Regions from separate parts of the Mucilaginibacter sp. McL0603 genome, predicted to be linked through region 2. Evidence: riboswitches for the same ligand, from Rfam matches in the RefSeq annotation. Region 2 holds a riboswitch; the other holds the start of a gene.
The links. Region 2 has a riboswitch for cobalamin ahead of ACPPVU_RS21440 (ribonucleoside-diphosphate reductase small subunit). Riboswitches for the same ligand answer to the same signal wherever they lie in the genome.

Region 1 (5,786 bases), 950 kb from region 2:
ATTGAATTCAAATAACTGAGTGACGTAGGCATTGCTGGATGAGGTAACGGGTCTGATAGGTGCTTCAGGGGTAGCCGGCGTTACTTTCTGGTCTTTTTTACAGGCTGACCAAAAGGCGCAGACGACTAAAAGGATAGCTGCGGTCTTTACAAAGTTTAGTGTTTGTTTTTTCATATGAACGTGTTTTTTAATGTTTTGAATTATATAAAAAGGTGAAGTGGCCCGGTATATCGCCTGTGGTGACAGACCATTTTTTTTTGCCGTCAGTACCGAAACTGTAGAGTGTCCCAGGCGTTACGTAATTTTTAGCATCAGTAACATATACTTCGTGGGTGACCGGGTTTACCGCTATACCGTAGGGCACTTTAATTTGCTGTTGAGTGCCGTCAGTGATATATTGCTTATTGAGGACGGTTTCAGTCTTGACATCGATCATCGAATAGCTGATCGTATTCTGGCCTGTGGTGTAACTGAACGCGACAGCATACATATACGCTGTATCACCACTGATGACCAGATTGCTTACCGGCAGCTTAAAATCCTTTTTAACAGAATCGGTTTTGGTATCGATCACATACAGGTCGGGCGGAATGGTATAATAATCACCGCGCGAGGTAACGTACAGGTTACCATACCCATCCGGCTTCAATTTTTCCAGGTTGATAGCTACATCAATGCGTTTGATTTCGGTAAAGGAGTTCAAATCAACAACCGATACAGTTCGCTCATAATTTGGCGGACTATAACCGCCCGAATTTGCTACGTATAGCTTGTTATTTACTATGGCCAGTTCCTCTGGCTGCCGCCCGACAGTTACTTTCCTTGTTATCTGCAGGCTCGCAGTGTCGATCTCATAAACTGCCCCGTTCGGCGCTTTCGGGTCACCTACAATACCGAGATATGCGCTGACGTAATCCTTGCCGTTATTAAAGATCACGTTACGGCAATTCTGAATATTTATCTGCCCAATCTGCTTTACCGTATTAGCATTGACCACTTCTACCTTATTCGAATTATTTACTACGATGAACAACTTGCTGCCATAAACGCCCAGGTCATTACCAACATCACCAAGGCCTTTCACCACAGTGGGATTTGCCTGTTCATAAATATCCTGGTGGTATTGACCGGTTTGCAAGTCGAGGTAATCCAATGAGGCTTTATTAGAACCCATGTTGCCTTCGTTAAGGACATACATGCGCTTGAGTGCGCCGGTATCAGCAGCACCCACCTGGGTCACTGTTTCCGGAATTGTTTTTTGTTCTTTACGGCAGGCTGCTAAAAGCACCGGAACCAGCATCCATAATAAATGTGTGTTTTTCATAGCTATATATTTGTACTTATAGTGATCCGATAATTACGCCCGGGCATGGGAAAGTTTTGGATAACCTCATATTGCTGATTAAGCAGATTATTGATCTCCCCGGTTATCTTAATATGATGCCGCTGAAAATTTCCGGTATAGGTAATGCTCATGTCATGCGTGTACCAGGGCGGAAGGTAGTTTCGAGGTATATTAGCATCTTCATCGTAACGTGCACCGGTATAGATGAAGCTGTAATTAAGTAAGAAATGCCCCTTTTGTAGCCCAATTAGCAGCGAGCCGCTGTTTTTCGGCGTGTAAGGAATTTCTTGTCCATAACTATCCCCACCGCTGGTAACATCAATGCCGTTCTGATAAGTATAAGTAATGCCTGTGCTGAGCCTGATATTTGCCGGTAAAGCCCAGGTGGCTGATGCATCAATATCAAGTCCGGTTGTATGCACTTCGCCTATATTGTACATTGTCCACCGGGCCAGGTTTTGGCCGGGTATTGCCACAATCTTGTCGCGCACCTGGTTATAATAGCCGTCGGCCTGAAGAAAAAAATCAAGCAAGGCTTGTTGCTGCCAGTTTTTGGTATAAGTGATACCAATATCAGATTGCCTGGCAAACTCCGGTTTCAGGAAAGAATTACCAATGAAGGTAAAATAAAGATCATTGAAGGTCGGCAAGCGGAAAGTATTTTTGTAAAAGCCGCGCACATGGAAATCAGGGTTTTCAAAAGGCTGCCAGGAAAAAAGGAAAGCGGGCGTATACTCCGTTTTTCGCCCTGCTGCGGTAAGCGTGTCAACTGTATCATTCACATAAGTAGCCAGCAGATCAGCCTGGATATCTAAATGCTGCAATTTCAATTCGCCGGCCGCTGCCAGCAGTAACTGGTTGCGCACAGGGCTGACAAAGCGATATTGTACCGTATCATTCTGGGTAGCATCCAGCTGATTACGCTGATAGTCTGCTGAGATATCAAATGACAATTGTTTCGTTATCCGGTAACGGTTAGCAACAGAAAAATAGAGCTCTTTTTCGATGTATTTGTCGTCAAGTAATCCGCGGGTCGTGGTGATGTCCGGGTCAAAATAGCGGGTATAGTCATCGGAATATTTAGCATTGATGATCCAGCTATCCCTGTTTGACGGGTTGGTTTGGTAAGAAGACTGTACAAAAATGTCTTTATCCCATTGGCGCTGATCCGAATCAAAGTTATGATTGACCACCGCTGCAGGCAGGCCACGGTCCGAATGGTAAAGATACCCTCTGATTTTCCAGGTGGCGGAATCTTTTGAAGTTACCGACACAGCTCCTTCAATTCGCTGCGCATCGATATCTCCATTGTGACGTACTGCTGTGGTGTCGCCGCCGTCAAATGTGGTGAATTTATACCGGCCATTGGCATGTATCAGCTCGGAACTGACCGTAGCATAAGCATTGCTGCCGAATTTATAAGCGGCGTTAATGGACGGATTGATCAGACCAAAGGAGCCCGCTTTAAGACTTACTTTACCGACGAAATTAGCACTGTCAGTAAATTTCGGCCTTTTAGCAGTCAGGTACAATGCACTTGCGGGTGCAAAGCCTTTGGCCGGCTGAAAAATGCTGTTTTGCTGACCATCGTATAAGGCTATCTCTTCAATATTATCAAGTGAAAATTTGCCCAGGTCGACCTGCCCGTTCTGCGAATTGCCAAACTCCACGCCATCATAAAATACGGCCGTATGGTTGGTGCCCAGGCTACGTACGTTGATGGTTTTAAGTCCCCCAACGCCGCCATAGTCTTTTAACTGAACACCCGAGAAATAACGTATAGCATCAGCAACAGAGAGACTGTTGATCTGTTCCAATTGAGCGCCTCTAAGCACTTGCACCGGAACTGGTGATGTTGCCTGGATATAAGCCCGTGAAGTGGTTACCTGTACCCCCTTTAGCTGTCGCGATGTATCCTGTTGTTGGTGTATACTGTCTTTCACCTGCGCAGTAGCCGGAAAGCAGCACAACAGGGAACAGCCAGTTAAAACAAGCGCTGTTATAAAAGAAATGTTACTAAAGGGATTTAATACCCTGCTTAGTAAAGGTGATGCCATTGCGTGTTGTGGTTAAAGCCACAGCAAACAGAATGAAGGACACAAAAAATGAAAATACGCGTGCGGTATTTACATTCCAGCTTCAATCCCCGAAAGCTATGAATAATTATGTGCAATGGCAGGTCTTCTGACTTACTCCCCTCGGCCCTGTCTTCCCATCCGCTAGTTAGCGGACAGTGACAATAAGAATGGGCTTTGGTTTTGGAGCTTACAGCAGCGGGTCTGTTCAGGATTTACACCTGATTCCCTTTTAATCCCGAACAAAAGTTCAGGAACCAAAAGCGAGGCAAAGGTATACAATTCTCATGCAGATGGCGTAAAATTTTTATTACTAAGAACAAGAATCTTATTTCGGCCGATGTGGAATTTGCCAAAATGGGCACCATCACCACTAAATAAATAACAGATATGTCTATTTAGCCCATAGTCGGGATTATCAAGATCATGAGTTTCAGGTATAAGATAGATTTGACAATTGTGAATCAGCGACCTTCGCTGATGTCAAAGGTATAAAAAGGTAAAAACCGGGGAACATGATGATGATATTCCCCATTTCTCCATCTTTTTATTTTCATCTGGGGTGAATAAATAAGGTTAACGTGTCTTTTGGCATGAAAAACGCTCTTTGGCACAGGCATTGCAAAACGTATTGTGAACGTAAACTAAAAAAACTATCACAATGGAAAATCTAATAAACACCCACGTTGATGCTTTTAAAGCAGTATTCCTTTTCGGAAAATTTGATAATGTACAAGCAAGAAGAGTATTTGTACCAATCGCTCTGTTTATGGCATCTGTAATCCTTGTATTTGGTCATATCCCAAAGTTTTAATATCTATTCAACTCAAGCTTCCTGGCACATGGACGAGAACATGATGGTCTTTTATACTTCCATAGCATTCCCGTTATAGCGCTGCTGTTGAATTCAGTTCGATGTATTGGGCAAGTAATTAAAATTTAAAACAATAATCTACATATAAGATGTCTACAAAAAGAAACGTGACCTGGATAGGTAAAAGAACGGCAGGATCAGAACCCCATGAAATGATTGAGAGCCTGGCCGGGGAATATCTGGGATATTTATGGGTGTTACCGGATTTTCTGGTCATACAACACATCAAGCGTAATATCGAACAATATTACGTTTCTGAAAATGGTAAAAAAATTAAAGTAGTACTAGGAATTCATGATGGTAAAGAGTATCTAAAAACAGAACAGGATAGTTATAGTCCAGATACTTTATTACATCTGCCAACTCTGCATATTGAGCGACTTGAACCGGTGAATAAACGTCGTTTTGAATTTTAATTTACCTGAACAAAGTCCTTTACTTACTTACAAGTCCCGGGCGAAATCATCGGTCATCAGGCTCACAGAATCCAGATATTTGGACACTTCGCCCATTTCCGTCAGCTTCAGGAAACGCGTAAACCAACTGCGACTGTTGTGAGTAACTTCTTGTTGCCGGTCTGTTTTCAAGCGTGTCCAGGTCAAGTCGCAACTTCTGGAACATCAGCGTAAAATTATGTTTATCCTTAGGCCTGTAAATATTACCTGCCCAATATCTATCTGATTAATAACAAATTAAAAGGCAAAAAAATGGGGCTAAAACAACAAAAATTGTCTTGCCCCATGAAGGGTAAATGATGGGGCTCGAACCCACGACCCTCGGTACCACAAACCGATGCTCTAACCAACTGAGCTACATCTACCGTTTTGGAGAGTGCAAATGTAAAAATTTACTCTCTAAAGTCAAGGACTTTTTTAATATTACAATCAACTTACTATTTAATTTAGATCACTCCTCAATTATTGACGAAATTTGTAAGTATGGCTGAGCAATTAATTGAACTGAGTGTCACCGGGATGCATTGCAACAATTGCGCTATCTCTGTCCACAAATTATTAGAAAAAAAAGGCTTTCATGATATTCTTGTCGATTTTGCTTCGGAGGAAGTAAAGTTCTCTGCCGATGATGAAGCTAAAGTGCAAGATGCAATTAAGGGTATTGAAGGATTAGGCTATAAAGTAGCCGAAGATGCTTCGCTTCAGCATGAAAAGTTCTACGAGAAAATAGAAAATAAGCTCATCTTCTGTACTATATTCACTGTTCCACTTTTGTTAAGTATGTTATTGCCCTGGCATTTTTTGCATGAGCCGATTGTTCAGCTTTTATTTTGCCTGCCGGTTTTTATAGTTGGCTGCATGCATTTTGGCAAAAGCGCATGGCACTCGGTTAAAGGCGGCGTACCGAATATGGATGTGCTGATCTTTATCGGCTCATCCTCAGCCTTTATTTATAGCCTTATAGGCACGATACAGCACTTGGGTATGCAATATCAATTCTACGAAACCAGTGCCACTATCATCACACTGGTATTACT
Region 2 (5,786 bases):
CTGCGCTTTGTGATATTTTGGCAGTTTGTTTTAGCGTGTCATAAATACCGTCGATGCTATCATCCTTCATCGTTAACAAAAAGCAGGATGACATTTGAGGTTTCGGTGTGCCCGCATTAAATAATGTAGGTGTAGCATGCGTGAACCAACGCTCGCTCATGAGGTTGTAGGTTTTGATGACGCTATCGATATCACCTTTATGGATACCTACCGATACCCTCATAAATAAATGCTGCGGCCGTTCAGCTATCTGACCATCAATTTTCAGCAAATATGATTTTTCTAATGTTTTAAATCCGAAGTAATCAAAGCCAAAATCACGGTCGTAAATAATAGTGCTATCCAGTAACTCAGCATTTTCTCTAATTACCTGCCAAACATCATCTGCTATCAGTGATGCCCTTTTACCGGCTTTTAGATCAATATAATCATGCAGCCTGCGCATGGTTTCCGAAAATGATTTAATGGTGTTTTTATGTAAGTTAGATACTGCGATTCTAGATGCCAGCAAGGCATAATCCGGATGTTTTGTGGTTAACGAAGCCGCTGTTTCTGCTGCCAGGTTATCCAGTTCAGAAGTGGTTACTCCATCATATAAACCCTCGATCACCTTTTTGGCAACATCAATCGGATCAACTAATGCTGGGTTTAAACCATAGCACAGCTTCTCGATGCGTGCTGTTATTTTATCAAACTTTACAGTTTCTTTTTTACCGTCTCTTTTTATTACGAACATGGGGGATAGTGATTAGTGAACAGAGATTAGTGATTAGTTAAAAGTCCTCATCGAGGGTGAATGATTTGGTTTCAGTAGCTGTATTTAAGATTCCGCTTTTCTGATAATCGCCTACGCGTTTTTCGAAAAAGTTAGTTTTTCCCTGCAGGGATATCATCTCCATAAAATCAAATGGATTGGTGGTATTATACACCCGGTCATAGCCTAATTCTACCAGCCATCTATCGGCCACGAATTCAATATACTGGCTCATTAGTTTCGCATTCATTCCGATTAGGTTGACAGGCAAGGCATCGGTCACAAATTCTTTTTCTATTTCTACTGCGTCGGTAATGATCTTTGTGGCTTCTTCCTTAGATAGTTTCTCGCTCAGCATACCGTACAGCAGACATGCAAATTCGCAGTGCATACCTTCATCACGCGAGATCAATTCATTACTAAATGTTAAACCCGGCATCAGACCACGTTTTTTAAGCCAGAAAATAGAGCAAAAACTACCCGAAAAGAAAATACCCTCAACCGCTGCAAAGGCAACCAAACGTTGTGCAAATGTTCCATTATTAATCCACTTGAGCGCCCATTCTGCTTTTTTCTGTACGGCAGGCACGGTATCAACAGCATGGAATAAGCGATCTTTTTCAGCCGGATCTTTTACATAAGTATCGATCAGTAAAGCATAAGTTTCAGAGTGAATATTCTCCATCATGATCTGGAAACCATAGAAACATCTTGCCTCCGGAACCTGCACCTCACTCATAAAATTTACTGCTAGGTTCTCATTCACAATACCATCGCTTGCGGCAAAAAAAGCCAGTATGTGCGATATAAAATGCCTTTCCCCATCGTTCAGATTTTCCCAATGTTTCAGGTCGTCAGACAGATCGATCTCTTCGGCAGTCCAGAAACTGGCCTCGTGTTTTTTGTACATTTCCCAGATGCGGGGATAATTGATGGGGAGGATCACAAACCGATCCTTGTTCTCCCGGAGTAATACTTCGTTTTCCTGTTTCATGCCTCGTCGTTTTATTTTTTAGGAGTCGACAAAAGACAATGAACCGGGTACTTATGGAAGTACTGGAGACAGGGCTTTCGCCAAAACCTTATTCGTGAAAGTTTTGACAAGCTATCCTGGCAGGTGTCTGGCTTTTTTAGTTTCGAGTGGTAAGTTGTAAGTTTTGAGTAGAAATACACATAACTTAATTAATAAAACCCCACTATTTCTGAGTAGTAAGTATCCGATTATGATGAAAAACTCATAACTCAATACTCAAAACTCATAACTAAATCCACAGTTGCACGTCAGCCCATGATTTACACATGGTTCCCTTTTAATGCCGGCTTTTAACCCGGCAACCTTTGATAGCGTTTGTTAAAGAACTTGTACTTCCAAAGATAGCGGATGATGATATTACGATGTTAGTCTTAGTTTTTAACATCATGTTTAGTTATGAACAACCATATTTAAAGTTTCAGATTTTAATGTGCAACTTCTATTCTGCAAGAAAAATAGAATCATTTAAAAAATCCAGTAAACTTTGTTTGTAATTTCATATCTGATAGCATTTTAACAAAATAAAAGCCATTCATAAACATTCAAAATCATCCACTATGAAAAAGTATTTAGCTGAACTTATCGGAACATTTGCCTTAGTGTTATTTGGTTGCGGTGCGGCGGTTGTCAACGGAAAAACAATCCCTGCTGAAATTCTTTCTGATGCCCCAAATGGCATTGGTATGTTAGGTATTGCGCTTGCATTCGGCTTGGCTGTTGTTGCAATGGCTTATGCCATCGGTCCAATTTCCGGCTGCCATATTAATCCTGCTATTACCATAGCTATGCTGGTAGCCGGCAAAATAAGCGGAAAAGATACCGTTGGATATATTGTGGCCCAACTTGTTGGCGCTACAATCGCATCAGCAATATTATATGCACTTATGAAAGGCAGTCCCGGATTTACTGCTGTTCCTGAATGGGGCCTTGGAGCAAACGGATGGGGGCCCGGGTATCTTGGAGGCTATTCCACAGCATCAGCATTCCTGGCCGAAGCGGTGCTTACTTTTCTATTCCTCTTCGTGATTTTCGGTACCAACTCACGCTTTGGTAATTCCTCAATGGCTGGATTAGCTATCGGACTTACCCTGGTACTTATACATTTGGTTGCTATACCAATTACAGGCACGTCAGTAAATCCGGCACGTAGCTTTGGTCCTGCAATATTTGCCGGTGGTAAAGCATTGGATCAGCTATGGCTTTTCATAGTTGCACCGATTGTTGGGGGGATATTATCTGCACTGGTGTGGATGAATGTGTTTGAAAAGGAAGCGAAATAAAATTGAATGGTTGATTAAGTTAGATTAGGTTGATTGAGTTAAATAGTTGCTAAAAAAACAACTTGATTAACTCAGTCAACCTAATCAACTACTTAACTTAATCTTCCAAAGGCACAAACTTCAGCGAAACTGAGTTTACACAGTGCCTGGTATTTTTGGGAGTCATGTATTCTCCTTCAAAAACGTGACCGAGGTGCGCACCGCAATTGGCACATACTATTTCTACACGGTGTCCGTCCGCATCCGGAACACGTTTTACTGCACCCGGTATCTCATCATCAAAACTTGGCCAGCCGCAATGTGATTCAAATTTGGTTTCTGAAGTATATAAAGGTGTATCGCATCTTTTACACACGTATAAGCCATGTGCATGATTATCTAATAAAGATCCGGTAAATGGTCTTTCAGTCCCTTTGTATAGTATTACCCGTTCTTCTTCGGGCGTTAATTTATTGTATTCCATGAATTTTAATTATTGAATTTTTCGTTAGTGATTTGTTTTTTTAAGGCACTCAAGAAGGCTTCGCCGTTATTGATTGAGTGAATTAGTGTTTGACTTTTCACTGATTATAACAAATATACGGCAGGAATGGCGTTTTGATTTGGAGGTAAGCGCTTGTTTACATAGGGTTGACGAAGGGTTGTTTTGTCCGTCCGTAACGGAGTAACTGTGCCATGAAACACTTGCGGACAATTTCTTTAACGCGTCTTTGCGAGGAACGAAGCAATCCCCGAATTATGCAAGTCAATGGATCGGGAAGGTTAATCAGGCTAATCTCTAGCCTTTTTTCTTATAAAATAAATTGTAAATGGTACTTTGATAAGTGCAGTATTCCCGCCAGTATTCCACACTGTCTAAATTTTTCTCGAGAAAATGCCCGTTCTCAGGTGTGTAGGATGTCCAGCCATTAACCTCACACAATTTCAAAACTAGTTTTATTGGGTCATCGCCGCCTGTTATTCTGAAATAAATAGCTTTCCTGTTATTGTCAAATAACAACTGTCCCTGGTGGCCTGAAGTATAAATCTGCCCAGTTTTTGCATCTAACCATTTAATGCCGGGAACTTGTTCTTCTACTTTTTTCTTTAAAATATCAAGATCAGGGAAGTCAGGTAGAGTCGCCTCATCGTAAATTTGTTCTTCAGTCACAATAGGCGCATTAAACACATATACTTCTAGGTACATAACAAAGATTAAAGTCCGTTAGCAAATATAATGGATCTAACCTCATTGTTTTATTTAAATGATATCGTATTTGCCCGGCATTAGTTTTCACGGGGGGCATATTGTCCGAATCATGATTCGCTTGATTATATGATTCCCATGATTTTTTGCAATCGTCTTTGCGAGGAACGAAGCAATCTCTACATAGGACATTCATGAACCATGGAGTACAAACTATACGTTCCTTAAGAAATCCGTTCTCCCTGATCTGCATAGTTTAGAGATTGCTTCGTTCCTCGCAAAGACGTAAAAATTGAGGCTCTGACACAAATAAAAAAATCCCGGCAATTTCTTACCGGGATTTAAATATTTATGAAGATAAAAACCTTTCGCCTTTTACCTTTAAGCTTTAACCTCTAATTATGCTTTCACTTTCAGCTTAGCTAATTCCTCAGCCATGGCAGCGCCTATATCAGCAGGTGATTTTACCACGCGGATACCGCACTCTTCCATGATCTTCATTTTAGCAGCAGCAGTATCATCAGCGCCACCAACAATTGCACCAGCGTGACCCATACGGCGTCCCGGAGGAGCTGTTTGGCCGGCGATAAAACCAACAACAGGCTTAGTACCATTTTCTTTTATCCAGCGTGCAGCTTCAGCTTCCATGCCTCCGCCTATCTCACCTATCATAATGATGCCGTGTGTATCAGGATCATTCATCAGCAATTCAACCGCTTCTTTGGTTGGTGTGCCGATAATCGGGTCGCCACCGATACCGATAGCTGTAGTAATACCCATACCTGCTTTCACTACCTGATCAACCGCTTCATAAGTTAAGGTACCTGATTTAGAAACCACACCTACATGACCTTTTCTGAAAATAAAGCCCGGCATAATACCGATCTTGCTTTCATCAGCAGTAATAATACCCGGACAGTTTGGCCCGATCAGGCGGGTATCCCTGCCTTTAATATATTCCTTCACCTGGATCATATCCTTTGTCGGGATACCTTCGGTGATACAAACAATCACTTTGATACCAGCCTCTGCTGCTTCCATAATCGCGTCAGCTGCAAATGGGGGTGGTACAAAGATGATGGATACGTCAGCGCCGGTTTTGGCAACTGCATCTGCTACTGTATTAAATACAGGCCTGTCAAGATGGGTCTGACCGCCTTTACCAGGGGTAACACCACCAACAAGCTGCGTTCCGTACTCGATCATTTGCGATGCGTGGTAGCTGCCTTCGTTGCCGGTAAAACCCTGAACTATAACTTTAGAATCTTTATTTACGAGAACGCTCATAGATTTTATTATGTAGGCGCAAAGCTAAAGTTATTGCACTTAATCTCAAATTAAATTTTGCTCAATCACTATGTTCTTTACAGTAGGCTTGCACTATAGTTATTGTTCTAAACCGGGATCTATAAGAGAGAGGTTAAATTCGGTACTCATCTGCTTATTAAGCTGCACAGGTTCAACTGTCATCATCACCTCCAGCGTGGGTGATATAAACGCTTCCAGCAGATGGCCGCCATGCACGGAGCCATC

Region 1: it holds a riboswitch for cobalamin, as region 2 does, so the genes downstream of both, ACPPVU_RS17090 (TonB-dependent receptor plug domain-containing protein) here and ACPPVU_RS21440 (ribonucleoside-diphosphate reductase small subunit) in region 2, are expected to answer to the same signal.

What each region holds. Positions count from the first base shown of each region.
Region 1 is NZ_CP188251.1:3,727,766-3,733,551, forward strand. Features, by position in the region: gene ACPPVU_RS17080 (cell surface protein) at 1-174, opposite strand, end outside; gene ACPPVU_RS17085 (YncE family protein) at 188-1,324, opposite strand; gene ACPPVU_RS17090 (TonB-dependent receptor plug domain-containing protein) at 1,327-3,402, opposite strand; cobalamin riboswitch at 3,503-3,697, opposite strand; gene ACPPVU_RS17095 (hypothetical protein) at 4,082-4,234, shown strand; gene ACPPVU_RS17100 (DUF3892 domain-containing protein) at 4,384-4,710, shown strand; tRNA gene ACPPVU_RS17105 (tRNA-His) at 5,041-5,114, opposite strand; gene ACPPVU_RS17110 (heavy metal translocating P-type ATPase) at 5,233-5,786, shown strand, end outside.
Region 2 is NZ_CP188251.1:4,682,316-4,688,101, forward strand. Features, by position in the region: gene ACPPVU_RS21435 (ribonucleoside-diphosphate reductase subunit alpha) at 1-736, opposite strand, end outside; gene ACPPVU_RS21440 (ribonucleoside-diphosphate reductase small subunit) at 774-1,748, opposite strand; cobalamin riboswitch at 1,850-2,110, opposite strand; gene aqpZ (aquaporin Z) at 2,318-3,067, shown strand; gene ACPPVU_RS21450 (methionine-R-sulfoxide reductase) at 3,165-3,530, opposite strand; gene ACPPVU_RS21455 (hypothetical protein) at 3,846-4,253, opposite strand; gene sucD (succinate--CoA ligase subunit alpha) at 4,653-5,540, opposite strand; gene ACPPVU_RS21465 (PPC domain-containing DNA-binding protein) at 5,640-5,786, opposite strand, start outside.